DNA from 3 places in the Micromonospora sp. NPDC000663 genome. Region 1 is predicted to be linked to each of the others. Evidence: riboswitches for the same ligand, from Rfam matches in the RefSeq annotation. Region 1 holds a riboswitch; each other region holds the start of a gene.
What was found. Region 1 has a riboswitch for S-adenosylmethionine ahead of ACFY1S_RS07370 (ABC transporter substrate-binding protein). Riboswitches for the same ligand answer to the same signal wherever they lie in the genome.
Positions count from the first base shown of each region.

Region 1 (10,215 bases):
CAGCAGTGGCGGCGGTGACCGGCCGGAACCGGAGGCGGTCAACCCGTGGGGCACCGGCGACGGTTTCGACGCCGACGCGCCGTGGGGCGCGGACGACGATTCGCCCATGGACGAGGGCAGCGAGGAGACGGCGGTGCCCGAGGGACGGCGTGGCGAACGGCGCGCGGGGGCCCCTGCTGGCCGGTCCGCTCCGGCCGGTCGACACGGCTTCGGTTCGGTCGAGCCCACCCGTACGACGATGGCCGGGCCGGGCGCGCCACCGGACCCGGCGCCCAGCGGCCGGACCTTCCCGGACGACGCGGACGTCACCGAGCGGTCCCAGGACGCGTTGCGCAGCCGGGGTCGGCGCTCCTGACCACCGCGCTGCCCGCGTCCCCCGGTACGGCCGGCAGGGCACGCGGGCAGCGGGCCGTCAGCGGGCGGACACGACCCGGGCCGGGGCGCTGCGGTCGTCGACCGGTCGAGGGGGCGCCGCCGGCGTCTCGACGAGCATGGTCTCGGCGAGCACCTGCGCCAGCCGTGTGGCGTCGCGCTGGGCCTGCCCGGCGCAGCAGTTGTTGAACAGCACGTGCAGGTCGTCGACCCGGTCGGCCAGTTGGGCGAGCCGTCCGGCCCAGTCCCGTAGTTCCGACTCCGCGTACGCGTAGCGGAACTTGTCCTCCTTGTCACCGTCACGCCACGCGTCGCTGTGCCCGTGGAACCGGACGACCGCCGGTTCGGCGGTGAGCGTGAGGATCGGCGGCACCGACGACTGGTGGCCCTGCGGCATGTCGACGCAGACCATCGAGAGGTCGTGTGCGCGCAGCAGGTCCAGAGTGGCCGCCTGGGCGGCACCGTCGAACCAGGACCCGTGCCGCACCTCCACCGCCACCCGCCACGGTCGGCACCGCTGTGCCAGCTCGACGATGCGACGCTCGGCCGCCGCGCCACGCGCCAGCCACGGCGGGAACTGCAACAGCACCACGCCCAGCTTGCCGGCGCCGGCGATCGGGTCCAGCGCCGCGCGGAAGCGGGCCCACAGCTCGTCGTACACGGGCTCGGGCAGGTCACGGCGGCGGACCCGGCTGGGGCCGGAGGCGGGCCGCAGGTCGCGGGGCAGCGCGGCGACAGGCGTCGGGTGACCGGTGAAGAGGCGGAACGCCTTGACGTCGAAGGTGAAGTCGTCGGGTGTCGCGTCGACCCAGCCCTGGGTGGTCTCCGGCACCGGAACGGCGTAGTAGGAGGTGTCCACCTCGACCAGGGGGAACCGGCCGGCGTAGAAGGCCAGCCGGGCGGCCGGCGTGTTGGCCGAGCGCGGGTACCAGCCGGAGCGCAGCAGCGACTGGTCGGCCCAGGACGACGTGCCCACCTTAATCACACCCATGTCATTCAGTGGACAGTCCCGCGCGCCGATCGGCAACCGCTGGCGACCCGGCCGACGTCGTGTCGACGCCGGAATGTCGGTGCCCCTTCCTAGTCTGGCGCGCGACGGACTTCGACAAAGGGGTGACCATGACCAGCACCGCGCAGCTCACCGGGGAACGGGCCGACCTGCTACAGACCCTGCGCCGGCACCGGGGTTTCCTCCTGCACACGGTCGAAGGGCTGACCGACGAGCAGGCCGCCACCCGCAGCACCGTCAGCGAGCTCTGCCCGGGTGGTCTGGTCAAGCACGTCGCGGGCACCGAGGAGCGGTGGATGCTCTTCGCCGTGGGCGGCGCCGAGGCGATGCAGCGCACCGAGATCGACTGGGTGGGTCAGTTCCGGATGGCGCCGGGCGAGACCCTGGCCGGGCTTGTCGAACGTTTCCAGGCGGTGGCCGCGCACACAGACGAGCTGGTCGCCACCCTCGACCTGGACGTGGCGCACCCGCTGCCGCAGGCGCCCTGGTTCGAGCCGGGGGCCAGCTGGACGGTCCGCCGGGTGCTGCTGCACCTCATCGCCGAGACGGCCCAGCACGCCGGGCACGCCGACATCCTGCGGGAGGCGATCGACGGCAGCAAGACCATGGGCTGAGCCGACGAGCGTTCGACGGGGCTGAAGCGCCAGGTCGCGTGTCGCCTCCCGTCCCGCACCTGGCGGATGTGACGCCGCGCAGGTGGGCGGCGCTGAGGGTCACGAGATGGACGCGGATCAGATGGACCAGGAGACCGCCGAGCGGCTGCTCGGCGGGGGTCCTGTCGACCCGTCGGCCGGCCCTCGTCCGCTCGTGCTGCTGCTGTCCGCCGTCCGCGCCGCGCCGCGCCCCGCCGAACTGGCAGGGGAAGGTCTCGCTGTGCAGGCCTTCCGCAGCGCCCGGCGCACACCCCGTGGGGAGGTCGGCCGACCGGCGCCGGGGTGAGCGTGGCTCACCCCGATCGGGTGAGCCACACCGCGCGGACGTGAACCCGTTTGCCGTGCCACGAAGTGGGCAGCCACCCGCAGGCTCAGAGACGGGGGGCGTTCGGATGCGGGCACTGCGGTTGATGGACTGGAAGTCGGAACCGGAACTGGTCGAGGTCGCCCAACCGACGCCCGGCCCGGGCCAGGTGGTGGTGCGGATCGGCGGCGCCGGTGCCTGCCACTCCGACCTGCACCTGATGGACGAGTTCGAGTCGGGGTCGGTGCCCTGGAACCCACCGTTCACGTTGGGCCACGAGAACGCGGGATGGGTGCACGCCCTCGGCGACGGCGTGACCGGGCTGCGCGTCGGGGAGCCGGTCGCTGTCTACGGCCCGTGGGGCTGCGGCACCTGCGCCCGTTGCCGGGTCGGCATGGACCCGTACTGCGAGAACCCGGCCGGCGCGCCGGTGCCCGGCGGCGGTGGCGGCCTGGGCCTGGACGGCGGCATGGCCGAGTACGAGCTGGTACCCGACGCGCGACACGTCGTACCGCTGCCCGAGGGGTTGGATCCGGTGCAGGCCGCACCGCTCACCGACGCCGGGCTCACCCCGTACCACGCCGTACGGCGGTCCTGGCCGAAGCTCCCGCCGGGAAGCACGGCCGTGGTGATCGGGGTCGGCGGGCTGGGGCACGTGGGCGTGCAGATCCTCAAGGCCACCACCGCCGCCCGCGTGATCGCTGTGGACAACCGCGCCGAGGCGTTGCGACTGGCCACGGAGTGCGGGGCGGACCGCACGGTGGCCTCCGGCCCGAGCGCGGCCGAGGAGATCCGGGACGCCACCGGCGGGCGGGGCGCCGACGTGGTGCTGGACTTCGTCGGCGCGGACGCCACGCTGACGCTCGGGGCGGCGGTGGCCCGTACCGTGGGCGACCTGACGATCGTGGGAATCGGCGGTGGCACCCTGCCTGTGTCGTTCTTCTCCGTGCCGTACGAGGTGAGCATCGCGACCACCTACTGGGGCAGCCGACCGGAACTGGTGGAGGTGCTGGACCTGGGGGCGCGCGGCCTGATCCGGCCGAAGACCACCACCTTCGCGCTGGACGAGGCCACGGACGCGTACCGCCAGATGCGCGAGGGCACGCTGGAGGGCAGGGCGGTGATCGTGCCCTGAGCCCGTCGGGTCAGTCGGCCCCGAGCAGGCCACGGACGAAGGCGGCCTGCCCGACGTGTTGCAGATCGTCCTCGACCACGCTGACCAGCCGCACGCCGAGGGTGACGGGTGGGTCCCACGCCTCGTCCACGACCCGGTCCAGGTCCGCCGGGGACAACCCGGCCAGGAACGATCGGGTACGCCCCGACACCGCGCCGTAGTAGTCGATCAACGCTTGGGCGCTCTCCGGCCGCACCGCCGCGACCTGCGCGGGCGAGTGCCCGAAGCCGGTGTCGTCGGGATCGGCGGCGAGGCCGAAACGGCCCGCCCAGTCGCCGCCGACCCAGACCTGCTCGGCGTCGAGCAGGTCGGCGACGGCCTGGTCCTGGATGCGGGTGAGGTGCCAGACCAGCCAGCCGATCGAGTTGGCGCCCGGTCCGGGTTCGTGGCGCAGTTGCTCCGGGCTCAGGCCGTCGACCGCCGCGCGGACGAGGTCGGGCAGCCTGTCGTACGTCTCGGTCAGCAGGTCACTCACGTCCACGGCGCACGCCTCCTGGTCGGTTTCCGAACAGGTACCGCCGACACGGGCGATCAAACCTCTGCCGGCTACGGTGATCACGTGGTCGCGGCGTTGGAGTTGTACCTGGATCCGGACGCCACCCGCCGGATCCGGGTGCTGTGGGACGCGCTGGAGGCCGAGGGCGTGCAGAGCATGCGCTCGCTGCTGGAGCAGCGTCACCGCCCGCACGTCTCGCTCGCGGTGGCGCCCCGCTTCGACCCGGAACAGGTGGCCGCCGCGCTGCGCGGGACGGTCGTGGCCGCCCCACTGCGGCTCGAATTTCAACACGCCGGGCAGTTCGTCGGCCGGGTGCTCTGGCTCGGTCCGGCGCCCACCGCGGAACTTCTGGCGCACCACCGGCTGGTGCACGACCGGCTGGCCGCCGCCGGCATCCCCCTGACCGAGCACTACCAGCCGGGCCGCTGGGTGCCGCACTGCACGCTGTCCATGCGGGTGCCGAACGTGCTGATGGCCGCCGCGGTGCGTCGCTGCCTGGAGGTGCTGCCGGTGGCCGCGACAGTGGTCGGCGCGGCGCTCACCGACCACGCGCGCGGGATCGCCCACCCGCTGCCCTGATCGCCGACCCGAAAGCGGACGATAGCGGAGAATGTCCGGTTTGGCGGGCCGCAGTCGGGAAACCGAAAAGAAGCGGTGCGGACGCGTCCGGGCGTGGGATGGTTCGAGATGGCTGCCGTACCGGTGCGACCCGCTCGCTCGGGCGACCGGCCCGGCGGCGCGGCCTACGCCCGCGCCGCCCGCGGCGGCTTCGACGAGGAGAGGCAGGGCCCCATGCAGGCTCAGCGCAGGCCACCGCGCACGGAGCGGAGCCATACCCGGGACGACCGGACCGGCGGCGGGATGACCGGGGCGGCCACACCACTGACGATCTGGGCCGCCGCGGTGCTGCTCGGCCGGATCGCCGCGGGCGACGACGACAGCGAGGACGAGCGGCACATCCTGCGCGGCATCGAGTGACCCCGACGCACCGGCTCAGAGCCAACCGCGCCGTTTGAAGACCAGGTAGAGGGTGCCGCACACGAGCAGCATCAGCAGCAACGCGAACAGGTAGCCGAACCGCCAGTCCAACTCCGGCATGTGGACGAAGTTCATCCCGTACACCGTGCCGATGAGGGTGGGGGCGAACAGGATCGCGGCCCAGGACGAGACCTTCTTCAGCTCCTCGTTCTGGGCGTAGCTGGCGGCGGTGAGGCTGCGCATCTCCTCGTTCTGCTGCTGCGAGACGAGTGTGGCGTTGACGGTGAGGATGTTCTGCAACAGGTGCCGGAACCCGTCCACCCGTTCCACCACCTGGGTGAGGTGGTCGGTGACGTCGCGCAGATACCTGCGCAGTTCCTCGTCGGTGCCGTAGCTGCCCGCGCCGGCCGCGAGCGCGTCCAACATGGTGAGCAGCGGACGGGCGGCCCGCTGGAACTCGATGACCTCCCGGCTGAGCCCGTAGATGCGCCGGCTGGCGTTCGGGTCACCCCCGAACACCTGGGTCTCGATCTCGTCGATGTCGTTCTCCAGTCCGGCCACCACCGGCGCGTACCCGTCGACCACCTGGTCGAGGATCGCGTACAGGACCGCCTCGGGGCCCTGGGCGAGCATCTGCGCGTCGGTCTCCAGTCGACGGCGTACGGCGGCCAGGTCGGGCGCCTCGCCGTGCCGGACGGTGACCACGAACCCTGGCCCGATGAACAGGTGCAGCTCGGAGAACTCGACCTCCTCGCGCCTGTCGTCGTATCGGGCGGCGCGCAGCACCACGAACAGGGTTTCGCCGTACCGTTCCAGCTTGGGCCGCTGGTGGGCGTTGATCGCGTCCTCGACCGCCAGGTCGTGCAGCCGGAACTCCCGCGCCAGTGAGGTGATCTGGTCGATGTCCGGCCGGTACAGCCCGATCCAGGCCATCGCGCCGTCGCGCTCCTGCAGGCAGCGGTACGTCTCGGCGAGGCCGGACGGCGAGGCGAACCGGTGCCCCCTGAGGTAGACGGCACTCTCCACCATGCCGCCGGTGGGCGGGGCCGGCGCGGGAGGTGGCGGCACGCCGACGGCTGTCGCGTGCTCGTCGAGCTGGCGGCCGAAGCCACCACCCGGGCGGAAGCGACGGCCGCCGACCATGAGCCGCTCCCCTCCCCGGTGGCATCCGCGTCCGGCAGGCCTCGGCCCGAGCGGGCGGATCGGTGCGCGGCGCCGGAGGCGCTGGATCCCCCCTGCCCCGGGGCCGAAACCCGTCCGACCCGCCGGGGCGGCCGGACGGGCACGGGCGGGTTCGGCGTACCTGCGGACGGGCGCGTACGACCAGGCGGATACTCGCGGTGAGCAGGGGCGGAGGACGGGGGAAGCGCCGGTGCGGGTCGACAGGCGCGCCGGGCGGCTGCGCGGCTGGCTGCTCGGCGGCGGTACGGAGCGGGCCGGGCGGCACCCCGGGCCGCACGGCCGCCCGCGGCGGGACCGGCAGCACCCCTGGTGGAGGGTGATGTGCCTGACCGGTGTCGACTACTTCTCGACGCTCGGCTACCAGCCGGGAATCGCGGCGCTGGCCGCCGGGGTGCTGTCGCCGGTGGCGACCCTGGTGCTGGTGCTTGTGACGTTGCTGGGCGCGCTGCCCGTGTACCGGCGGGTGGCGGTGGAGAGCCCGCACGGTGAGGGTTCGATAGCGATGCTGGTCCGTCTGCTGAGCTTCTGGCCGGGAAAGCTGCTCGTGCTGGTGCTGCTGGGGTTCGCGGCTACCGACTTCATCATCACCATCACCCTCTCGGCGGCGGACGCGACGGCCCACATCGACGAGAACCCGTTCCTGCCCGCCGGGCTCAAGGGGCACCAGCTGCCACTCACGCTGCTGCTGGTGGCGTTGCTGGGCGCGGTGTTCCTCAAGGGATTCGGCGAGGCCATCGGGATCGCCGTCGCCCTGGTGGCGGTCTACCTCACGTTGAACGCGGTGGTGATCGCCGTCGCGTTGGAGCGGGTGGTGACGCACCCGAGCGCGGTCGGGGACTGGGGCACCGCGCTGACCACCGGGCACGGCGACCCCCTGCTGGTCGTCGGACTGTCCCTGCTGGTCTTTCCGAAACTGGCGCTGGGTCTGTCCGGGTTCGAGACCGGGGTGGCCGTGATGCCGCACATCCGGGGGGACCGGCAGGACTCCGAGGACAGGCCCTCGGGGCGGATCCGGGGCGCGCGCCGGCTGCTCACCACCGCCGCGACGATCATGAGCGTCTTCCTGCTCACCAGCAGCGTGACAACCACGGTGCTGATCCCGCCCGAGGCGTTCCAACCGGGCGGCCCCGCGAACGGCCGGGCACTGGCCTACCTGGCGCACCAGTACCTCGGCGAGGTGTTCGGCACCGTCTACGACCTGTCCACCATCGGGATCCTCTGGTTCGCCGGCGCCTCGGCGATGGCCGGACTGCTCAACCTCGTACCCCGCTATCTGCCCCGCTACGGCATGGCTCCGACCTGGGCCCGGGCCGTACGCCCGCTGGTCCTGGTCTTCACCACAGTGGCGTTCCTGATCACTGTGGTCTTCGACGCCAGCGTGGACGCGCAGGGCGGCGCGTACGCCACAGGGGTCCTGGTGTTGATCACCTCGGCGGCGACGGCGGTGACCCTCGCGGCGCGGCGACGGCGGCAGCGGGGCCTGACGCTCGCGTTCGGGACCATCGCGGTGATCTTCGTGTACACGACAGTGGCGAACGTCGTGCAACGCCCCGACGGCGTCAAGATCGCGGCGTGTTTCATCGGCGGGATGATCCTGGTGTCGGTGCTGTCCCGGCTGATGCGGGCCTACGAGCTGCGGGTCGACCACGTGGAGCTGGACCCGGCAGCGGCCCGGATGATCGACGAGCGGGCGGCCCGCCGGATCCGCCTCGTCGCGCACGAGCCGGAGCGCCGGGACCCGGCCGAGTACCGCGCCAAGCTGGCCCAGACCATGGCGGACAACGACTTTCCCGACGACGGCGACGTCATCTTCGTCGAGGTGCACGTCACCGACCCGTCGGACTTCGAGACCGCGCTGCTGGTCCGCGGCAGCGTGGCGCACGACAGCTACCAGGTGCTCAGTCTGGCGAGTTCCTCGGTGCCCAGCGCGCTCGCCGCCCTGCTGCTGGAGATCCGCGACCGGAGCCGGCGTCGCCCCCACATCTACTTCGAGTGGACCGAGGGCGGGCCGGTTCGCAACCTGCTGCGCTACCTGGCGTTCGGGCAGGGCGCGATCGCCCCGGTCACCCGGGAGATCCTGCGCCGCCAGGAGCCCGACCCTTGCCGCCGCCCGCACGTGCACGCCGGTTGACCTGCCGGTCGACGGCCCTCGCGGACGGTGAGCGTGGTCATAACGGCTGGACGACCCACCGGTGCCGGCTGCTAGCCTCGGCGCAGGTCATGAGCGCCAGCGCGAAGCCCCGGCTCGCTGGCCGGCAACCCTCCTCCGCGGTGGGGTGCCCCGGGTGAAGACCAGGCACCGGCAGGACGTCGGTGCAAGCGTGGCCTGGCACCCAGGTCAGCACAGACCCGGGAGACCGTATGCGCATCCTCAGCTCCATCCCACCGGCCGACCTCGCGGATCTCCGCGTCGGCCGCCTCTCGGCGGCACTGACCAGGCGTCGGCACGTGGACATGATGCGAATGTGCAGCGCGGCCTGTCGCCGCCGCGCCGCGCTCTGACGCGTCCCTCTTCTCACACCACTTTTCCAGCGGTACGCCCATCGGGCGCACCGTCCGCGGCGCGTACCCGCCGCGGCGCACCCCATCGGAGAGACCTGTGCGATTCCTTCCTGCCCTGACCCGTGTCGCCGCCCTGGGCGCGGCCACCATCCTGGCCGCGACCGCGCTCACCGCCTGCGGCGACGACGCCTCGACCGACGCTTCCGCCAACCCGTACGGCCTGGCGCGGCCGGGTGTCCTGCGCGCCGGCACGCTCACCGACGCCCCGCCGAACGTCTACCTCAAGGACGGTAAGTTCACCGGCTTCGACAACGACCTGCTGACCGCGGTGGCCGGCAAGCTCGGCCTGACCGTCGAGTTCGTCGGTACCGACTTCTCCGCCCTGCTCAGCCAGGTCAACAACCACAAGTTCGACGTCGGCAGCTCCTCGATCACCATCACCGAGGCGCGCAAGAAGACAGTCGACTTCGGCAACGGCTACGACTTCGGCTACTTCGGCCTGGACGTCCCGGCCGGCTCGCCGATCACCAGCTTCGACCAGTTGGCAGGCAAGCGGGTCGTGGTGGTGCAGGGCACCGTCCAGGACGACTACGCCACAGGCAAGCAACTCGACCCGGTGCGGGTGCCGGACTACAACGGCGCGATCAACCAGCTCAAGGCCGGCACCGCCGACGCGTGGATCGCCCCGGCGGAGATCGGCGAGAAGTCGGCAGCCGACAGCAACGGCAAGATCACCGTGGCGGCCAAGCAGCTCAGCCCGGCGCCTACCGCGTACGCCGTGGCCAAGGGCGGCGACAAGCTGCGCGAGGCGCTGAACAAGGCCCTCGACGAGGTCATCGCGGACGGCACCTGGAGCCGTCTGCAGGCGCAGTACTACCCGGGTCGGCCGATCCCGGCGGACTTCACGCCGGGCAGCGGCGCGGTCGCGGCGCCGTCCGCGTCGGTGGCGCCGTCGGCGTCCGCGTCGGTGGCGCCGTCGGCGTCCGCGTCGGTGGCGCCGTCGGCGTCCGCGTCGACCGCGTCCTGAGCGGTAACCGGTGACGAGCGAGCGGGGCGGCAGGAGAGGCGACCGATGGATCCGTTGAGCACCCTGTGGGAGACGTTCTTCGACGCCGACGCCATGCGTGAGGCGCTGCCCGAGATGCTTACCGTCGGGCTGCCGAACACGCTGATCCTGGCGGTCTCCGCCGCCCTGCTCGGCTCGGTGCTGGGCCTGCTGCTGGCCGTCGCCGGCATCTCCCGTACCCGGTGGCTGCGCTGGCCGGCGCGGGTCTACACCGACGTGTTCCGGGGCCTGCCGGCCGCCGCGACGATCCTGCTGATCGGGGTCGGGCTGGCGCCGCTGGGCATGGAGATCTGGGGGCCGGACCCGTACCCGCTGGGCATCCTGGCGCTGTCGTTGATCGCGGCGGCGTACATCGGGGAGATCTTCCGCTCCGGCATCCAGTCGGTGGAGGCCGCCCAGTTGGAGGGCGCCCGCGCCCTGGGTTTCTCCTGGGCCGACGCGATGCGGCTGGTGATCATCCCGCAGGGCATCCGGCGGGT
Region 1 covers NZ_JBIAYR010000001.1:1,550,045-1,560,259, reverse strand. Annotated here, with positions in the region: gene ACFY1S_RS07420 (hypothetical protein) at 1-355, shown strand, start outside; gene ACFY1S_RS07415 (DUF72 domain-containing protein) at 413-1,363, opposite strand; gene ACFY1S_RS07410 (DinB family protein) at 1,492-1,995, shown strand; gene ACFY1S_RS07405 (hypothetical protein) at 2,102-2,320, shown strand; gene ACFY1S_RS07400 (NAD(P)-dependent alcohol dehydrogenase) at 2,427-3,473, shown strand; gene ACFY1S_RS07395 (DinB family protein) at 3,484-3,993, opposite strand; gene ACFY1S_RS07390 (2'-5' RNA ligase family protein) at 4,072-4,587, shown strand; gene ACFY1S_RS07385 (hypothetical protein) at 4,696-4,986, shown strand; gene corA (magnesium/cobalt transporter CorA) at 5,002-6,129, opposite strand; gene ACFY1S_RS07375 (amino acid transporter) at 6,359-8,299, shown strand; SAM riboswitch class IV at 8,385-8,496, shown strand; gene ACFY1S_RS07370 (ABC transporter substrate-binding protein) at 8,768-9,697, shown strand; gene ACFY1S_RS07365 (amino acid ABC transporter permease) at 9,743-10,215, shown strand, end outside.

Region 2 (10,215 bases), on a different contig from region 1:
TGATCAGCGGCTGGAGCACGTGCCCCTCGACCTGCTGCACACCGATCACCGCACCCAGGATGATCAGCGCGGTGACCGGGCCGCTGTCGACAAGCGCCACCAGCACCGCCACGCCGCCGGAGAGCGTCGCGCCGACGATCGGGATGAACGCGCCGAGGAAGACGAGCGCGGCCAGCGGGAACGCGAACGGGATGTCGAAGACGACCAGGAAGATGCCGATGCCCACCGCGTCGATGAAGGCGACGAGCACTGTCGCCCGGACGTACGCGCCCAGCGTCTGCCAGGAGGCGCGGCCCGCGTCGTCGACCTTCCACCTGGCGGCCACCGGCAGCAGCCGGACCAGGAAGCGCCAGATCCGGTTGCCGTCGCGCAGGAAGAAGAACGTCGCGAATAGCACCAGGATGGTGCCGGTCAGCACCTCGGCGAGCGTCGCGGCGGTGCTCAGCGCGCCGCTTGTGAACTTCGAGGTGTTGTCGTTGATCCAGGCCTGCGCCTCGTCGATGTAGCGGTCGAGCTGGGTGTCGGAGAGGTGCAGCGGGCCGGTCTTCAGCCAGTTCTGGATCTGCCGGACACCCTCGGAGGACTTCTCGCTCAGCTCCGGCACGCCCCGGATGAACTCGTTCACGACAAGCGTCAGCGTGCCGATCACCGCCGCCAGGCCGCCCACAAGCACCACCGCCGTCGCCAGCGACCGGGGCAGCCGGGCCCGCAGCAGCCAGCCGACGGCCGGCGCGAGCAGCGCCGAGAGCAGCAGCGCGACAGCCAGCGGGATGATCACGATCTTGATCGTGCCGACGATCCGCAGCAGGGCCCAGGCGACCACCCCGATCACGATCAACCGCCAGCACCAGGCGGCGGCGATCCGCAGCCCGTGCGGCACGTCGGCGTCGTCCCGGCTGGACGTGGAGGTGTGCAGGTCCACCTGGGGTTCCGCGCCGACGACAGTGGCGCTCGCCGGCGCGCTCGGCCCCGGCGCGGACGGCGAGGCCACCCGGGCCGGCTCCGGAGCATCCTGGTCGGCGGGGACCGGCTCCCGGCTCGACTGGTAGGCGCGGCGGAGCCGCCCGCGTACCCGCTCGAAGCGGCTCAAGCGCACCTCCTGGCAGAAGAACGGTCCGCCCACGACGACAGGTCGGACAGCATACGTCCGTTCCCGACACCGTAGGGCAGTTCCGCCACACATTGCCCCCCGGCCTCCCGACGTAACCGCCGGAGGCCGGCCGTCGCCGACACGGTAGCGTCTGCGTCGTGACCGCCGACCAGGATCTCGACGCCGGCCTGCCGATCCGCCTCCTGCACGACCGTGTGCTGGTACGGATGGAGGGCGGCGAGGGCGAGCGCCGCTCCACCGCGGGAATCGTCATCCCGGCGACCGCCGCCGTGGGCAAACGGCTCGCGTGGGCCACCGCCGTCGGGGTGGGGCCGAACGTCCGCGCCATCGTCTCCGGCGACCGGGTGCTCTTCGACCCGGACGACCGCTCCGAGGTCGAGTTGCACGGCCGTGGCTACGTGCTGCTGCGCGAGAGGGACGTGCACGCCGTGGCCGCCGAGCGGATCGAGAACGACTCGACAGGCCTGTACCTCTGACGCTCCTCCTCCCCGCCGCGCACCGTTTGCCGCGCGGCACGACGGGAAGCCATCCGGCGACCGTGGCCCTGGGGAGGGACGATGCCGGTATTCGTGAAGAAGCTGCTGACCTGGGGCGGCGTCGCGTTCCTGATCTACTTCATGGCGTTCCGGCCGGACGGGGCCGCGCAGATGTTCAAGGCGATCGGCGCCGCGCTTGTCGCGATGGCCCAGGGCCTCGGTGACTTCCTCACCACCCTGATGACCTGACCCCCCGCTGTCTCAGTGCTGGCCGGGCGTCCACGGCGCGGCCTGCCGCATGCCGGGCCAGCCGGGAGGCGCGTACCCGACCGGGGGCGTGGGCTGCGCGGGAGCGAGCACCACAGGGATCGGCACCACAGGCTCGTCCGGCGCGTCCACCGGGCGCTGCGTGCCGTCCGGAAAACGCAGGTGGTAGCGGCTGCCGTCCCAGACCCCCACCGGAGCCTGCGGGTCCCGACCCACGAAGAACGACCGGTACGCCCCGATCGCCTCCAGCAACTCCCGCTCCTCCCGGGCCGACCGTTCCTGGTCGGCGGGCTTGCGGTCCAGGCCACGCAGTGTCCCGTCGCGCAGCAGCGCCAGCCGGGTCGCCGCGAACTGGTACCCACGCATCGCCCGCAGTCCGGCGTCCCCGCCGACCCGACGGGCCCAACTGCGGGCCGCGTGCCGACGCCCGAGACTGCTCAGCGCGGCCACCTCGGGCGGGGTCAGCCAGCCGGCGCGTACGTAGTCCGGCAGCGTCCGCTCGGTGAGCCGCCCCTCCCAGGCGCGCAGCCACACCGCCAGCCCCACCATGCCGAAGAAGACAGGCACCATGAGGCCCAGGAAGCCGTACAGCATGATGATCGCCTCGCCGGTGGCCTGCGTGAGCGTGGGCAGCAGGTTCCAGGTGCCGTGCAGCATCATCGCCAGCAGCAGACCGGCGACCGGCGCCAGCACGCGGACCCGCCGGTCCGCCGTCCGGGCCGCGACACCCAGCCCCACACCGGTCATCGAGGTGAAAAGCGGGTGGGCGAACCCGAACAGCAGGATCCGCACGATGAAGATGGCGATCACCTGCTGGGTGCCGGTCGCCGGACCGTAGCGGTCGGCGCCTGCCGCGTAGCCGTACCCGCCCAGGTAGAGGATGTTCTCCACCATGGCGAAGCCGACCGCGGAGAGCCCGCAGTAGACCAGCCCGTCGGTGATCCCGGACCACTCCCGGCGGCGGAACACCAGCAGCAGGATCGGGCCGAGCGCCTTGGTCAGCTCCTCGATGAACGGTGCCACGAGCACTCCGGTGAGCGCGGCCGGCAGGCCCCAGTCGGCGAAGCGGCCGGCGGCGAACTCGTTCACGGTGAGCGAGGCGGCCGTGGAGACGAACGCACCCCAGGCGAAACAGAAGATCAGGTACTTGAGGGGTTCCGGCTCGTACCGGTCCAGCCAGAGGAAGCAGGCGACCAGCACCGGCACCGGCAGGATGGCGGCCACCACCCCGACCAGCAGGGCCCGCGCGCCGAGTGACTGGCCGAGCGTGAAGACCATGAACACCGCGCACGCGGCGATCAACAGCACCACCCCGGCCAGCACCAGGAACCGCCGCCAGCCGAGCCGGCGCAGTGGCATCCGGGGCGCCTCGCCAGCGGGCTGAGCGGCGGGCACGGGCGGCGTCGACGGCAGGGGTGAACCGGGCGGGGTGTCGGCCATGCGGTCAGCGTAGCCATCCGCCGCCGGCTGGTCCGGTCGCATCGGCAGCCGCTATGCTGCGGGCAGGTCACGAGCGCCAGCGTCAAGCCCCGGCTTGCTGGCCGGCAACCCTCGTCGAGTTCGCGGTGGGGTGCCCCGGGTGATGACCGGGCCCAGCCCGATCGGTGTGCTGGGCAAGCGCGGACCCCGTCCCGATGCCGCACCCGGGGTCCCTGACCCCGGAGGTTCCGGCGTGTCCGTCACTCTCGTACCCTCGCTGCCCGCCCTGCCCACGGCGGCGTCCGCGCCGCTCGACGTGCTCGGCGTACCCGGCGAGATCAACCTGGACTACGCGGCAAGCGCGCCGTGCGCGCGGGTCGCGGCCGACGCGGTCACCGAGCTACTGCCCTGGTACGCGAGTGTGCACCGGGGCGCGGGAGCGCTGTCGCGGCGCTGCACGCTGGCCTACGAGCAGGCTCGGCAGACGGTCGGCGACTTCTTCGGAGCCCGCGCCGACGACCACGTGATCTTCACCAGGAACACCACGGACGCGCTCAACCTGCTGGGCCGGGCGTTGCCCGCCGGCACCACTGTCGTCACGTTCGCCGGCGAGCACCACGCGAACCTGCTGCCCTGGCCGCGCGGCTCGGTACGACTGCCGGTGCCCAGCGACCCCGCCGGGGCGGTACGCGCCCTCGCCGCCGCCCTGGCCGAGCTGCGCCGGGACAGCAGTCCGGCGCTGCCGGTGCTGGTCTCGGTCACCGGGGCCAGCAACGTGACTGGGGAACGGTGGCCGGTCGCGGAGCTGGCCCGGGTCGCCCACCGGCACGGGGCCCGGATCGCACTCGACGCCGCGCAGCTCGCCCCGCACGAGCCGGTCGACATGCTCGCGCTCGACGTGGACTACCTGGCCGTGTCGGGTCACAAGCTGTACGCCCCGTTCGGCTCGGGTGTGCTGATCGGCCGGGCCGACTGGCTGGACGCCGCCCCGCCGTACCTGGCCGGTGGGGGCGCCACCAGCCGGGTCGGCCCGGCCACCCACGACGTGACCTGGACGACCGGCCCGGCGCGGCACGAGGGTGGCACCCCGAACCTGCTCGGTGCGGTGGCGCTGGCCGCGGTGTGTACGGCGCTCGCCGGGGCGGACCGGTCCGCGCTGGCGGCCCGTGAGCAGGCGCTGCTGGCTCGGCTGCGCACCGGGGTCGCCGCCCTGCCGCACGTGGTGGAGCTGCGCACCTTCGGCCCGGACGCTCCCCGGGTCGGGATCGTCTCGTTCGTGGTCGCCGGGTGGGACTCCGCCGAGGTGGCGGCCCGGTTGGCCGCCCAGCACCGGATCGGCGTACGCGACGGGTTGTTCTGTGCCCACCCGCTGGCCCGGCGGCTGCTCGCCGAGGCGGCCGGGCGCAGCGGTCGACGGGACCTGCCGGCCACCGCGCTGCGCGCCAGCATCGGCCTGGGCAGCACCGTCGACCAGGTGGACCGGCTCCTCGCGGCGCTCGCCGAGCTGGGGTGAGGTGCGCGGCCCCGCTCAGCCGACGGGCGGGGCGGTAGGCGGTTTCGGTGCGCCGCCCGGCTCGGCCGGTTCACCGATGGGCCGTTCCTGCTCGCCGAAGGCGCTTCGGATCCACCGGTTCGCCTCCTCCTGCTCGATTCCGGAGGCCACCAGCAGGTCACTGGCCGTGGTGCGGATCTGGGCGATGACCACGCTGCCGGAGAAACCGACCCCCGCGCCGTACGCCCGGCCGGCCTCGCTCACGGCGCGCAGGGACCGCTCCCGGGCCTTCTCCGGCGTCTCGCCCGCGGCGAACTCGCGCTTGAGCAGCCGCACCGACTCGGCGAGGTGACCGATCCCGTCCGCCATCGGGTCGGGTATCGGCTCGTCGTCCTCGATCAGGGTGACCGATCTGCGGATCAGCGTGCCGCTGTTGCGCATCGCCCGGTCGATGGGGTCGGCCGCCTCCGCGTAGTGGGTCAGCTCGTCGCGGCGGTGCCAGCGGGCCGGTGACAGCGTGGCGGTCTCCTTCGCCCCCTCGATGGCCTCGGCCAGGGTGGCCAGTTCCTCCTTGTTGTCGCGCAGCCGGTCCAGTGCCCGCTGGACGGCTGCCCGGTCCCGGTTGCGCAGCCCGTCCGCCGTGGCGTCGAGCTGGACGGCGAGCAGGTCCAGCGCCGGCCGGGCAGCCCGGTTGATCACCCGTAGCGGGTTCAGCGGCAGCAGCACCGCCGTCACCAGCAAGGCGATCCCACCGCCGAGGAGCGCGTCGACGAAGCGGGGGATCTCCAGGTTCTGGGTCGACGGGCTCAGCGTCACGATAAGCACCGCCGTGGCGGCCGCCTGGATGACGATGGCGACGCTCGCCCCGGCGAAGATCGTGAACAGGATCGCCACGGTGACCACCAGGCCGAGCTGCCACGCGCCGGTGCCGAGGAAGTAGATCAGCAGGTCACCGACGAACACCCCGACGCCCACCCCGACGATCAGCTCCACGGTGCGGCGGAACCGCTGGCCGACCGACGCGGCGAGGGTGCCGACCGCCGAGATCGGCGCGAAGACCGGCTGCGGGTTGCCGAGCAGCCGGTGCGAGACGAAGTACGCAAGGCCGGCCGCGAGACCGGCCTGCACGGCCAGTCCACCTGCCATCCGCACCCGGTGCAGGCGGTCGTGCAGGGTGGCCCGGCTGCGGTGGCGCAGCTCCTCGGTGGCCTCGGCGATCCGGGCGCCGTCGATGTCCACCAGCCCATCGCGCAGCGCGGTACGCCGCACCATCGGTGGTCGCTTGTCCCGGGCCACGGCCATGGGCGCGACTACCCGTGGCGGGCCCGCTGAATCCTCAGGTCCCGCGCGTCGCGGGCGGATGCGACAGAATCGGGCGGTGGCTGATCTGCTGGACCGGTGGCGGGTGGCGGCCCAGGGTGCCGGAGCGCGGCCCGGGCCGGCGGTGACGCGGGCCGGGGAGCACCTGCTCGACCGCTGGCGGGAGCCGCAGCGGCACTACCACACGCTCACCCACCTGGCCGCCGTCCTGGACGTGGTGGACCGGCACGCCGACCTGGCCGGCCGGGTCGACCTGGTGCGGCTCGCCGCCTGGTACCACGACGCGGTCTACGACCCCCGGGCCTCCGGCGACGCCAACGAACGGGACAGCGCCGCGCTGGCCACAAGCGTGCTCACCGGGCTCGGGGTGCCCGCGTCCGCCGTGGCCGAGGTACACCGCCTGGTGCTGCTCACCGCCGGGCACGCGGTGACACCGCAGGACCGCGACGGCGCGCTGCTCTGCGACGCGGACCTCGCCGTGCTGGCCACACCGCCTGAGGCGTACGACAGCTACGCGGCGACCATCCGGCGGGAGTACGCGCACGTACCGGAGCCGGCCTTCCGGGCCGGACGGGCGGCGGTGCTTACCGGTCTGCTGGAACTGCCCGCGCTGTTCCGGCTGCCGCCGCTGGCCGCCCACTGGGAGCGCCCGGCCCGGGACAACCTGCGCCGCGAGCTGGCCGCGCTCACCGACCCACCGGTGCGGGCCGGCTGACCAGGTGCTTCGGGCGGCGCAGACCGGCGTCGCGGAGCAACCGGACCAGCTCCCGGCTCGGCACCACCCGGGCACCGAGCCACACCGCCGCCGCGAACCGGTCGGCGGGAATGTCGTAGTGGTCCCTGTCGAAGCCGCGCCGGGGCGCGCCCAACGCCTCGGCGAAGGCGTGCAGCTCGGCGTACGAGACGTCGCTGATCAGGTGTGACCAGAGCCGACCGCGCCACGGCCAGGCAGGCCGGTCCAGGTAGAGCATGGCATCCACGCTATCCCGCGCAGTGGATCATGTTGATGATCGGCGGCCGGGGACCTAGCCTCGGCTGCATGGCCCCCACCGGACTCCTCGACGACCTGCGCGCCGCGCTCGGCGAGAACGCCGTCCTCACCGACCCGGACCTGCTGCTGATGCACAAGCGGGACGAGGCGGACCTCTGCGCCGCCGGCACCCCGCTGGTGGTGACCCGCCCCCGCACCACCGAGCAGGTGGTCGCGGTCGTCCGGGCGGCGGCTCGACACGGCGTACCGGTGGTGCCGCAGGGCGCGCGGACCGGCCTCGCCGGCGCGGCGAACGCGGTGGACGGCGCGGTGGTCCTCAGCACCGTCGCGATGGACGAGATCCGCGAGATCGACCCGGTGAGCCGGATCGCCGTGGTCCAGCCCGGGGTGGTCAACGCGACCCTGGCGGGGGCGGTGGCCAAGCAGGGGCTGTGGTATCCGCCGGACCCCGGCTCGTGGGAGTCGTCCACGATCGGCGGCAACGTGTCCACGAACGCCGGCGGCATGTGCTGCGTCAAGTACGGCGTGACCACCGAGTACGTGCTCGGCCTGGAGGTCGTGCTCGCCTCCGGTGAGGTGCTGCGCACCGGCCGGCGTACCGCCAAGGGCGTGGCCGGCTACGACCTGACCCGGCTCTTCGTCGGCTCGGAGGGCACCCTCGGGGTGATCACCGAGGTGACAGTGGCGCTGCGGCCCGCCCCGGCCGAGTCGCTGACCATGGTGGCGGTCTTCCCGTCCACGGCCGCCGCCGGCACGGCGGTGGCCGAGATCGCCGCCCGGGGGCTGACGCCCAGCCTGCTGGAACTGCTGGACCAGACCCACCTGCGGGCGATCGAGGCGTACCAGCCGATGGGGTTGCGGACGGACGCGCAGGCCCTGCTGCTGGCCGCCGCGGACACCGGCACCCGGGCGGCGGACGACCTGGCCGGCCTGGCCGAGGTGTGCGAGGCGGCCGGCGCCGACGAGGTGTACGCGGCCACCGACGCGGTGGAGGCGGCGGCGTTGTTGCAGGCCCGCAGGCTGGCGCACCCGGCGATGGAGAAGTTCGCCGCCGACGCCTACCCCGGGGGCAACGGCGGCCTGGTGATCGACGACGTGGCGGTGCCTCGTGGTTCGCTCGCCGCCCTGCTCGACGGGGTGTCCCGGATCGCTGCTGAGTGCGAGGTGCCGATCGGCGTGGTGGGGCATGCCGGGGACGGCAACATGCACCCGAACATCGTGGTGGACCGGGCCGACCCGGCGAGCGTGGAGCGGGGTCGGCGGGCGTTCGACGAGATCATGCGGCTCGGCCTGGACCTGGGCGGCACCTGCACCGGCGAGCACGGGGTGGGGCTGCTCAAGCGGGACTGGCTGGCCCGGGAGATCGGGCCGGTGGGCGTCCGGGTGCACCAGGCGATCAAGTCGGCGCTCGACCCGACCGGCATGCTCAACCCCGGCAAGGTGCTCTGACGCCGGCGCGGCTCAGCCGATGACCTCGGCCGGGGTCGCCTGGGTGAGCAGCAGCAGGATCTCTCCGGCGACGACAGGTCGTTCCTCGCCCGGGCAGTCCTGTGAGGTGATCAGCCCTGCCGACGTGAGCAGGCTGGAGGTCAGCGCGTCGATGCAGGTCGCCCGGTACCGCCGCACCTGGTCGGTCTCCTCGGCCAGCTTCGGGTCGGCGAGCAGCACCTGGAGCCGTTCGGTCTGCTCGGGCGCGAGCGTGCCACGGGAGTTGACCCCGTCGCCCGCGCAGTCCAGGCACTGCCACGCGCCGTTGCGCTCGACGCTCAGGGTGCGCAGCGGGCCGTCGGTGCCGAGCCGCTGGAGCAGGCTGACCTGCCCTGCCGCGACGGTGGTGGGGATCTCGGGCAGCGGTCCGCCGGCCGCAGAACCCACCGGGGGCGCCGCCTGCGGTGTCGCGCCGGCGTCCCGTTCGAACAGCGAGCAGCCGGTCAGGGCCATGGCGAGAGCCGCAGCGAGGAGGGGCCCGAGCAGACGGGGGCGCGCGCGGTACAGCACGCGCGGAAACCTACCCCACCGTAGGTAGCGTGCGAAACCACCATCCGGGCCGCTATCGATGGTTACCCTTCGGTAACGTCACTATTCGGTCATCGCGCCGATGAAGGCAGGGACGCCTGATCGTCGTCGCCGCCACGGTCGGCCGCGTAACCCCTGACATCCGGGGCACCGAGACGGGCCGCGTCCGCCGTCGCGTCGTCAGGCATCAACTGGGACTGCCGCTCGGCCTCCACCCGGGCACGGTAGTGCTCCACCTCGCGGACCCGGGTGCCCGCGTCCCAGCCGAGCACCGCACCCATCAGCTCGGCGGCGTGCTCCGCCGACTCCAGGCCCCGGTGGGAGGTCTCGAAGGAGATCCGGGTACGCCTGGTCAGCACGTCCTCCAGATGCAACGCGCCCTCGGCCCGCGCCGCGTACGCGACCTCCGCCGCCAGGTACTCAGGCGCACCGGCCAGCGGGGAGGCGAGCAGCGGATCCGCGTCGATCAGCGCCAGCAGGTCCAGCGTCAGGGTGCCGTACCGCTCCAGCAGGTGCTCCACCACACCCACCGGCACGCCGTGCCGACGGGCCAGATCGGCGCGGTCCCGCCACATGGCCGGGTACCCGTCGGCGCCCAGCAACGGCAGGTCGGCGGTACGCGACGGCCGGACGCCCCCCAGCCGGCGGGCGGCCCGGTCGACCACGTCCGAGGCCATCACCCGGTACGTCGTGTACTTGCCGCCGGCGACCAGCAGCAACCCGAGCATCGGCTCGAAGACGGCGTGCTCGCGCGACAGCTTCGAGGTGGAGTCCGCCTCGCCGGCCAGCAGCGGCCGCAGCCCGGCGTATACACCCTCGATGTCGGCGGTGGTCAACGGCCGCTCCAGCACCGTGTTGACCTGCTGCAACAGGTAGTCGATGTCGCGGGCCGAGGCGGACGGGTGGGACCTGTCCAGCCGCCAGTCGGTGTCCGTCGTACCGATGATCCAGTGCCCGCCCCAGGGAATGACGAAGAGCACCGAACTGGCCGTACGCAGGATCAGCCCGGTCTCGCCGGTGATCGCCGAGCGGGGCACCACCAGGTGCACGCCCTTGGACGCGCGTACCCGGATGCCGGGCCGCAGGCCCACGTCGTTGAGCATCCGCGACATGTCGTCGCTCC
Region 2 covers NZ_JBIAYR010000002.1:270,462-280,676, reverse strand. Annotated here, with positions in the region: gene ACFY1S_RS09950 (AI-2E family transporter) at 1-1,090, opposite strand, end outside; gene ACFY1S_RS09945 (co-chaperone GroES) at 1,249-1,587, shown strand; gene ACFY1S_RS09940 (hypothetical protein) at 1,669-1,836, shown strand; gene ACFY1S_RS09935 (PrsW family intramembrane metalloprotease) at 1,849-3,336, opposite strand; SAM riboswitch class IV at 3,360-3,480, shown strand; gene ACFY1S_RS09930 (aminotransferase class V-fold PLP-dependent enzyme) at 3,527-4,786, shown strand; gene ACFY1S_RS09925 (aromatic acid exporter family protein) at 4,802-6,037, opposite strand; gene ACFY1S_RS09920 (metal-dependent phosphohydrolase) at 6,144-6,800, shown strand; gene ACFY1S_RS09915 (DUF4031 domain-containing protein) at 6,772-7,056, opposite strand; gene ACFY1S_RS09910 (FAD-binding oxidoreductase) at 7,125-8,525, shown strand; gene ACFY1S_RS09905 (hypothetical protein) at 8,538-9,074, opposite strand; gene ACFY1S_RS09900 (glycerol-3-phosphate dehydrogenase/oxidase) at 9,164-10,215, opposite strand, start outside.
Region 2: it holds a riboswitch for S-adenosylmethionine, as region 1 does, so the genes downstream of both, ACFY1S_RS09930 (aminotransferase class V-fold PLP-dependent enzyme) here and ACFY1S_RS07370 (ABC transporter substrate-binding protein) in region 1, are expected to answer to the same signal.

Region 3 (10,215 bases), on a different contig from region 1:
TGGCCGAGATGACCACCGACGCCGAGCCGGCGATCGAGGAGCCGCAGGAGATGGTGGACGCCCCGATCCAACTGCTTCCGCCGTACGACAGGGCACAGAAGAGGCGTAACCAGCGCCCGCTGCCCACCTGACGACGAACGGGGCGGACCGCGTCAGCGGCCCGCCCCGTTCGGTGTGTCGGAACTGGACTCAGAAGTCCATGTCCCCGCCACCCGGGCCAGCCGGGGCAGCCGGGGTCTTCTCCGGCTTGTCCGCGACGACGGCCTCGGTGGTGAGGAACAGCGCGGCGATCGACGACGCGTTCTGCAGCGCCGAACGCGTCACCTTGGCCGGGTCGATGATGCCCGCGGCCAGCAGGTCGACGTACTCGCCGTTGGCGGCGTTGAGGCCGTGACCCGCTTCGAGGTTACGGACCTTCTCCACCACGACGCCGCCCTCGAGGCCGGCGTTGACGGCGATCTGCCGCAGCGGGGCGTCCAGCGCGACCTTGACGATGTTGGCACCGGTGGCCTCGTCGCCGACCAGGTCCAGCTTGTCGAAGGCGGTCTTGCCGGCCTGCACCAGCGCGACGCCACCACCCGGGACGATGCCCTCCTCGACGGCGGCCTTCGCGTTGCGAACGGCGTCCTCGATGCGGTGCTTGCGCTCCTTGAGCTCGACCTCGGTGGCCGCGCCGACCTTGATGACCGCAACGCCGCCGGCCAGCTTGGCCAGCCGCTCCTGCAGCTTCTCGCGGTCGTAGTCGGAGTCGCTCTTGTCGATCTCGGCCCGGATCTGGTTGACCCGACCCTGGATCTGCTCGGCGTCGCCGGCACCGTCGACGATCGTGGTCTCGTCCTTGGTCACCACGACCTTGCGGGCGCGGCCCAGCATGTCGACGCCGACGGCGTCCAGCTTGAGGCCGACCTCCTCGCTGATGACCTGGCCACCGGTGAGGATGGCGATGTCGGCGAGCATGGCCTTGCGGCGGTCACCGAAGCCCGGCGCCTTGACGGCGACGGACTTGAAGGTGCCCCGGACCTTGTTGACGACCAGGGTGGCCAGGGCCTCGCCCTCGATGTCCTCGGCGATGATCAGCAGCGGCTTGCCCGACTGCATGACCTTCTCCAGGATCGGGAGCAGGTCCTTGACCGACGAGATCTTGCTGTTGACGATCAGGAGGTAGGGGTCGTCGAAGACGGCCTCCATGCGCTCCGGGTCGGTCATGAAGTAGGCCGAGATGTAGCCCTTGTCGAAGCGCATACCCTCGGTGAGCTCCAGCTCCAGCCCGAAGGTGTTGCTCTCCTCGACGGTGATGACGCCTTCCTTGCCGACCTTGTCCATCGCCTCGGCGATGATCTCGCCGACGCTGGTGTCACCAGCGGAGATGGAGGCGGTGGAGGCGATCTGCTCCTTGGTCTCGACGTCCTTGGCGAGCTTGGACAGCTCCTCCGAGACGCTCGCGACCGCGGCCTCGATGCCCCGCTTCAGGGCCATCGGGTTGGCGCCGGCAGCCACGTTGCGCAGGCCCTCGCGAACCAGGGCCTGGGCCAGGACGGTCGCCGTCGTCGTGCCGTCACCGGCAACGTCGTCGGTCTTCTTCGCGACCTCCTTGACCAGCTCGGCGCCGATCTTCTCGTACGGGTCCTCGAGCTCGATCTCCTTGGCGATGCTCACACCATCGTTGGTGATGGTGGGGGCACCCCACTTCTTCTCGAGCACGACGTTGCGGCCCTTGGGGCCGAGGGTCACCTTTACGGCGTCAGCGAGCTGGTTCATGCCCCGCTCGAGGCCGCGGCGCGCCTCTTCGTCGAACGCGATCATCTTGGCCATACGGCGTTGTCCTCCTGGACACTCACGGGCCACCCGAGATGTGTGCCCCGGATGGGCCGCCTGGTGTACGCACCTTGGGACGTCGCCACCTGGCGACGACGACGTCCTTCGGCCGGGCCGGATAGCCCGCGACGACCGGCCATGCCGCCCCGGCGTCTCCACGCCTGTGCAACCTGGCCCCACCGTCCCGACCATTGGCACTCACGGTATGCGAGTGCCAATGACTTGTTTAGCACTCTCCCCTGCCGAGTGCAAGCACGATGGTGCGGCTCAGCCGAGTTCCGCGGCCAGCCCGGCGCTGTTCACCGGCGCCTCATGCGCCCGCTGCTCGGCGTACGTGACCAGCAGACCGATCAACTGGGCGAGGTGCGCCGGCAGGGCCAGCACGGCCGAGACGGCGAGAACCACGACGATGCCGACAGCGGTGCCGGGCGACGAGAGCGGGTCCGTACCCAGCGGGACGGACAGGATCGACTCCAGCACCGACGGGACCACCGTGGCCACGATCACCACCGCGACGACGAGCGCCACCCGGCCGAGCAGCAGACCGAGCCGGTCGTGGAACATCCGGAACGACCTGCCGATCGGGTTCTGCCGCTCGAACAGGTAGACCGGGCCGGCCATGCTCAACGCGAACGCCAGGTAGATGCCCGGCAGCACGCAGAAGCAGAACCCCACCCCGACCAGCAGACTGATCAACAGCGTCCAGCCCCAGAGCCCGAGCGCCCGCCGTACGCCGTACCGCAGCGCCGGCCCCAGCTCGGCGGACTCCCCCGCCGCCTGGCGGGTGATCACCCAGGTCCCGGCGGCCCACCCGATGGCCTGCACCAGCCCGATCAGCAGGCTGCCGCCGATCAGCACGGCCAGGAGGGTCACCAGGTCCGTGACGAACGTCTCCGGCAGGCTGGACGGCGACTCAGCCTGCGCCTCCCAGCGCGCCGACGGGTCCACGCCGAGGGAGAGCACCGAGAGTACGGCGGCAGGCGCCACCTGGGTGAGCAGCATGATGGGCACCAGCAGCCGCCAGCCCCGACGCAGCGCCGCCCCACACCTGGCGGACCAGCCGCCGAGACCGGCGCCGGACGGGGTGACCAGGGCGTCGTTCGGGTCGAACCCGTGACCCGGCGGGTACCACCCGACGGGCGGCCCCGGATACCAGGACTGCCCCGGGTAGGGGCCGGCGCCCGGCGGGAAGCCGCCGGTGGGCGGGAACACCCACTGGGCGGGCGCTGCGGGCGTACCCCAGCCGCCCTGCGCGGGGTCCCAGCCCGGCGGCGGGCCGGCCTGGCCGCCGGTTGCGCCCGGGTCGGACGGGCCCGGCTCCCCCGGCCCGGGAGGCGGGGTGGTCGGGGGCGGCTGGTCGGTCATGAACCCTCCTCAGCATCGGCTGGAACGGTTCACGATCTTCCCGGGTACGTGCCCGCACCGCAGCCCGCGACGCGCGGGAAATCAGACGACGCGTACGTGCTCGGCCTGTGGGCCCTTCTGACCCTGGGCGATCTCGAACTCCACCCGCTGACCGTCGTCCAACGCCTTGTAGCCGTCCATCTCGATCGCGGAGAAGTGGACGAACACGTCCTGACCGCCGTCGACGGCGATGAAGCCGTAGCCCTTCTCGGCGTTGAACCATTTCACGGTGCCCTGTGCCACGGTGCACTTCCTCACTCTGCGCGGCGTTACCTGCCCCGGCGCGCGGCGTGACCGGGCGCCTGTGGACCACCGCTCGGCGATCGATGACGGCCGCTGAAACGGTGACCGAAATCGCACGCTACACGAGGAGTGACGGCCGCGCACGACCACAAATCGGGCATGGTTCAGGGCGCCCCGGCGGCGTCGACGAGCCCTGGTTTTCCGGGCAGAGCATCGATGTCCGTGGTTGTCGCCGAAAACCGCTTCCGGCCCTGTGATAGGCATGCGGCATGACCACCGACACGGGCTCGCCCGCCCTGCGGCAGGCGCAGGTCCGCCGGGTCCGGCCGCAGGACGCCGCCCGGATGCGGGCGCTGCGCCTGGAGATGCTCGCCGACGCGCCGCTGGCCTTCCTGGAGACGATCGCCGACGCGGCCGCCCGCTCGCACGCCGAGTACGCGGCGCGGGTCGCGTACACCTCGCGGGGCGCGGAGACCGCACAGTTCGTGGCGGATCCGGGTGGCCGGTTCGTCGGGCACGCCGGAGGAACGGCGGCGCCCCGCGAGGCCGGGCTGACAGTCATCTACGCGGTCTACGTCACGCCGGCGTGGCGCGGCAGCGGCCTGCTCGGTGAGCTGATCGACGAGGTGGCCGCCTGGTCGAGGGCGTGCGGTCGACCGGAGCTGCTGCTGGAGGTGGTGGTCGGCAACGACCGCGCCTACCGCGCCTACCAGCGGCTGGGCTTCGAGGACACCGGCGTACGGGTCCCCCACCCCACGATCCCCGCCCTGACCGAGCTCCAGATGCGCCGCCCCGCCTGACCCTCCCACGGCATAACCCCGGTGATGCCCCAAAAGCCTGCGCCACCGTGCGCACGAAGGGTTTCCGGGGCAGCCCGACCCGCGCAGGGATCAAGCCTGACCGCCCGGAGCGGGTCGGGCTGCCCCGGAAACCCCGAACCGCACCTACACGTGCCGCCGAGACTGCACGATCCGGAAGCGGTTGGCCACGTAGGCGCCGTCGGTCAGCGCCGAGTTGGCCGCCGCGTTGGCACCGCTGCCGTGGAAGTCGGAGAACGCCGCCGACTGGTTCACGAACACCCCGCCGGTCAGGTTGCAGGACAGGTGCACCCCGACCTCGACGGCGATCGCCTCGGTCGCGTCCAGCACCGACTCGTCGGTGGAGTAGACCCCAGCGGTGAGCGCCCCCTTCTCGCCGACGGTCCGGCGCAGCAGCTCCAGGCTGTGGACGGTGGAGTCGGTGGCGATGGCGAAGGAGATCGGCCCGAACCACTCCCGGCCGTACGTCTCCGCGTCGTCGGCGGTCAACTTCACGATCGTCGGGGTACGCACCACCGCGTCGGCGTACGACGGGTGGGCCACGGCGCGGGACTCCAGCACCGGCTCGCCCACCTTTGTCACGTCGGCCAGCCGCTCCAGCACCCCGTCGTTGACGATGGCGCCGGTCAGCTCGACACCCCGGGCGGGGTCGGCGGTCAGCTTGCCTACCGCGGCGGCGATCCCACCGGCCACCTCGTCGAAGCTCTTGTGCCCCTGGTCGGTCTCGATGCCGCCGGCCGGGATGAGGATGTTCTGCGAGGTGGTGCACATCTGACCGCTGTAGAGGGTCAGGGTGAAGCCGAGGTTGCGGCACATGCCGGCGAAGTCGTCGGTGGAGTCGATGACGACGGTGTTCAGGCCGGCCTTCTCGGTGTAGACCGACGCCTGCCGGGCGTGCGTCTCCAGCCAGTCGCCGTACTCGGTGGAACCCGTGAAGTCGACGATCTTGACGGAGCGGTGCAGGGCGAGGTCGCTGGCGAGCTTCTCACCTGGCGCCTCGGCCGCCAGCAGGATCAGGTTCGGGTCGAACCCGGCTTCGGCGAGCACCTCCCGGGCGTACTTCACCGTGATGGCAAGCGGCAGCACCGCGCGCGGGTGCGGCTTGACGATCACCGGGTTGCCGGTGACCAGCGAAGCGAACAGCCCGGGGTACGAGTTCCAGGTCGGGAAGGTGTTGCAGCCGATCACCAGCGCCACCCCGCGCGGCACCACGTGGAACGTCTTGGTCATCCGCAGCGGGTCACCCTTGCCTGCGGCCTTCTCCCAGCCGGCCGTGCCCGGGTGCCTGGTCATCTCGGCGTACGCGTACGCCAGCGACTCCAACGCCCGGTCCAGGGCGTGCGCGCCGCCGGCCTGGAAGGCCATCACGAACGCCTGCCCGCTGGTGAACTGCACCGCGTTGGCCAGCTCGAAGATGTGCTTGTGCAGCCGGTCGAGGATCTCCAGGCAGACACCCACCCGGGCCTGCGGGCCGGCGTCGCGCCACGCGGGCAGCGCCGCGGAGGCGGCGCGGGTCAGCTCGTCGACGCCGGCGTGCGGGTAGCGCACCGCCAGCTCCACCCCGAACGGGCTGGCCTCGGTGGCGACCCGCGCGCCGGTGCCCGGCTGGTCGAGGGGGAAGTCACCACCGAGGTACGCCTCGAAGGCGGCCCTGCCGTCGGCGGCGGCGTTCTCGCCGTACACCCGGGGGCTTGGGGATTCGGGATAGGCGGACCAGTAGCCCCGCTCCGTGATCGCGGTCAGCGCACGGTTGAGGGTGTCGGCGTGCCTGTCGTACAGGGGATGCGGGGTCTCCGTCATGCCCGCCATCATGCCTGAGGACCCGCCGCGAGCAGTAGCACCGATCTCCGTCAGAGGGTCAGCTGCCAGTCGGTCCAGGCGTCCACCGGGCGGAAGCCGAGCTGTTCGTTGATCGCCACCATGTAACTGTTGCTCGCGGCGTTGAAGGTGTCGATGACGCGTACCGCCGGCTCGTGGGTGAGCAGGTGGTGCAGGTTCTCCGCCTTGGCGATGAGGCCGAGCCGATGCCCGCGGTGGGCGGGGTCGACGATGGTGATCTGCTGGTAGGCGTGCCAGTCGGCGTTGGCACCGACGTCGAGCAGGGTCCACGCGACAAGCCGCCCGGACTCCTCGTGCCGCATCCCGAGGTGGTAGCGCCGCCGGCCACGGGCGTCAAGCGACAGTTCGTTTCCCCTGATGCGTTCGGCGTCCACCTGCTCCGGCTCCCACTGCACGTCGCCCATTGGCGCGTCCGTCAGCAACCGGCCGTCGAGGTAGGCGATGTCCGCGACGTACTCCTGCGGGGTGGAGCCCTGCCAGCAGACCGACCGGTAGCCCTCGGCCCGCGGGGTGGCCTCGGCGAGCGCCGTCCGCAACGCGATCCGGTCGATGTCGGCGACCGCGAGACGCCGACGCACCTCGGCAAGTGCGGGCCGGGCACCCGTGGTGGCGGCGAACGCGTCGCCCGCGACGCTTCGGGCCGGCCCGTCGGGCAGCGCGGAGACGGCCATCGCGACGACCCGCTTACGTCCGCGCTCGCGCAGCAGGCGTACCCCGTACTCGTGCAGGGCCCGGCCGACGCCCCGGCGCCGCAGCTCCGGATGCACCGTCAGATCGGCGGTGGCGTTCTCGGTGTTGTCGAGGTAGGGCAGGTCCAGCTGGAGGTAGCCGGCCGGTACGCCGTCCAGGCGGGCCAGCGCCCAGAGCGACTCGGTGCCGGGCATCGGGGTGTGGAACAGCGCGTCGAAGCGACGCCGGCAGAACGGCGGGAGGTCCGGCACGTCGACGTCGCCCGCCGCCGCGCCGATCCGGTACGCCTCGTCGACCGCGGCCCGGTCGGTGCCGTCGAAGGACGCGATCGTGATGCTCATGCGGGCGAGACTGGCACCGGAAAAGCGATCGGGCCAGCGATTTACTCGCTGGCCCGATCGGACGTGGTCGGGAGGGACACTCGCACAACGCCTCCGGCGTTGGGTCGCAAGAACTTCAAAAGTCTCCGGCGAAATGCCCTCCCGCACGGAGCATCTTGCGCCGTCCGGTTCCTGCCGTCAAGTCCAGAGCGGCGGGTTTTCCACACTCACAGCGAAAACCCAGTTACCCGGCGGATCGCCCAGGCGGGGCGGTCAGCCGAGGAGGCCGGCGTCCCGGGCGGCGCGCAGGGAGGGCTTGATGTGGTGGGTCGGCCCGACCTGCCCGGCCACCGCGTCGATGGTCTTGAGGCCCTCGCCCGTGTTGAAGACGACGGTCTCCGCCGCCGGGTCGAGCCGGCCGGACTCGACGAGCTTGCGCAGCACCGCCACGGTGACCCCACCGGCGGTCTCGGCGAAGACACCAGTGGTGCGGGCCAGGTCACGGATGCCGGCACGGATCTCGTCGTCGTCCACGTACTCCATCCATCCGCCGGTGCGGCGGACCGCCTCCAGGGCGTAGAGGCCGGCGGCCGGGTCGCCGATGTTCAGCGACTTGGCGATGCCTGTGGGCTTGACCGGGGTGATCGTGTCGGTGCCGGCGTGCAGGGCGGTGGCGATGGGGTTGCAGCCGGCCGACTGGGCGCCGAAGACCTTCCAGCCGCCGGTCGGCGCCTCGACCAGGCCGATCTCGACAAGCTCGGAGAACGCCTTGTCAATCTTGGTGAGCAGTTCGCCGCTGGCCATCGGGATGACCACCTGCGCCGGGATCCGCCAGCCGAGCTGCTCGGCCACCTCGTAACCGAGGGTCTTGGAGCCCTCCGCGTAGTACGGGCGGACGTTGACGTTGACGAACGCCGTGTCCTCGAATTCGTCGGTCTCCACCAGCTCACCGCAGAGCCTGTTGACGTCGTCGTACGAGCCGTCGATGGCGACCAGCTCGCCGCCGTAGACGGCGGTGGTGATGACCTTGCCCTGCTCCAGGTCACTGGGGATGAAGACCACCGACGGCACCCCGGCGCGGGCGCCGTGCGCGGCCACCGAGTTGGCCAGGTTGCCCGTCGACGCGCAGGCGAACCGGGTGAAGCCGAGCGCCTTCGCGGCGGTGAGCGCCACCGAGACGACCCGGTCCTTGAACGAGTGGGTCGGGTTGGCGCTGTCGTCCTTGACCCAGAGCGGCGCGGTGATGCCCAGCTCGGCGGCGAGGTTCGGGGCCGCCACCAGCGGGGTCAGGCCCGGGTTGAGGGTGACCCGGGTGGCCGGGTCCTGGCCGGCGGGCAGCAGCGCGGCGTACCGCCAGATGTTGTCCGCGCCGGCTTCGATCTGCTCGCGGGTGACAGTGGCCAGGGCGGCGGTGTCGTAGTCGACCTCCAGCGGGCCGAAACACTCGTAGCAGGCGTGCTGGGCGGCGAGCGGGTAGCGGGCCGAACAGGCGCGGCAGACCAGGGCGCGGGCGGGGCTGGCGGAGGTGTCGATACCGGGGGCGACGATCGTCGACGTCATGTCGAGAGTCCTCTCATCTTTCCCCGCATCGCACGGTGCGGCGGGGACGGAATTGGCACCTGCCCCGCCTGTCGCTCAGCGGTGAGCGCGCGGGGTGGTTGCCGGGGCGTCGTCGGGCCGTATCCCTCAGCCCCTCTGGATGAGGTATGCAGTTGTGCGGTCGAGTCTAGGCAACGTTGCCCGTGGCCTCCACCGGGCATCCCAGGGAGTGGGTCAGCGGGCGGCCACCGCGACGGGGTCGACCACAGCTGTCGGGTCCGTGACGGCGGTCGGCTGCGGCAGTGACGACGTCCGGGTCCGTGCCCTGTTGGCCAGGTTCGCGGCGACCAGGGCGAAGATGGTGATCGCGGCTCCGACCAGCTCCACCGGGTCGGGCCGGTAGCCACGGGCGATCTGCACCGCGAACGTGGTGACCGGGACCAGATTCATGAACAGCGCGGCGTTCGCGGCACCGAGCCGCTGCACACCTGTGTTCCAGGCCAGGACGGCGATCACGGCGCCCACTACCACCGCGTACGCCAACTGCGGGGCGACCGCCACGAGGTCGGCGGCGGCCGGCGCGTGCTGCCAGCCGACGGCGTCGGCGCCGATGCTCGCGACGAGCATGGCGGCGGTGCCGGAGAGTGCGGTAAGCGTCGTGAAGCGCAGCGGCGACCAGTCACCGAACCGGCTGGCGCCGTGGGTGTAGACGCCCCAGCCGAGCACCGCGCCGATCATCATCAGGCCGCCGAGGCCGAACTGGCCGAGACCGGCCAGGCTGCCGCGGGTGATCACCAGGCCGACGCCGAGAAGCGCCACCAGGGAGAGGGCCAGCAGGAGGGGCTTGGGGCGTACGCCGTCGCGGACCCACCGGACGAGCTGGGTGATCACCGGGGTGGTGGCCACGAAGAGGGAGATCTGCTGCGGGGCGGCGTGCTCGAGGGCCTGGTTGGTGAGCAGGTTGAACCCGGCGAACCCGACGACGCCGAGCACCACCACCTCGACCGCCCGGCCGCCGTGGCGCAGCGCGCCGGCACCCTCGCGAAGCAGCAGGAGGCCGACCAGGACTGCGGCGGCCAGCAGGTATCGGGCGGTGGTGAGGTTGAGCGGGTCGACCCGGGTCAGCGCGCTGGCCAGGACGGGGAACATCACTCCCCAGCCGACCACGGCGAGCAGCGGGTAGGCGGCGGCGCGGGATCGCATCGTCAGCTCCAATGTTCGAGAATCGTCGAACCAACGGAACTGACAGTAGGAGCTTGTTCGACAATTGTCGAACAACGGTTACACTGGTCACATGGAGCCGCACGAACCCGACCTGACCGACGTACCTGTCACCGCCGTCCTTGCCGCACTCGCGGACGACGTGCGGTTGCAAATGGTGCGGGCACTCGCCGAGGACGGCGAGGCAGCCTGCGGCACCCTCGACTTCGGCGTCTCCAAGGCGACCCGCAGCCACCACCTGAAGGTGCTGCGCGAGGCGGGCCTGACCCGCACGCGCGCTGCCGGCACCAGCCGCTACGTGCGGCTGCGCCGCGACGAGCTGGACC
Region 3 covers NZ_JBIAYR010000002.1:255,695-265,909, reverse strand. Annotated here, with positions in the region: gene ACFY1S_RS09885 (hypothetical protein) at 1-131, shown strand, start outside; gene groL (chaperonin GroEL) at 190-1,812, opposite strand; gene ACFY1S_RS09875 (hypothetical protein) at 2,083-3,180, opposite strand; gene ACFY1S_RS09870 (cold-shock protein) at 3,262-3,462, opposite strand; gene ACFY1S_RS09865 (GNAT family N-acetyltransferase) at 3,732-4,262, shown strand; gene paaN (phenylacetic acid degradation protein PaaN) at 4,407-6,080, opposite strand; gene ACFY1S_RS09855 (GNAT family N-acetyltransferase) at 6,131-7,150, opposite strand; gene thrC (threonine synthase) at 7,403-8,689, opposite strand; SAM riboswitch class I at 8,700-8,835, opposite strand; gene ACFY1S_RS09845 (DMT family transporter) at 8,903-9,871, opposite strand; gene ACFY1S_RS09840 (ArsR/SmtB family transcription factor) at 9,963-10,215, shown strand, end outside.
Region 3: it holds a riboswitch for S-adenosylmethionine, as region 1 does, so the genes downstream of both, thrC (threonine synthase) here and ACFY1S_RS07370 (ABC transporter substrate-binding protein) in region 1, are expected to answer to the same signal.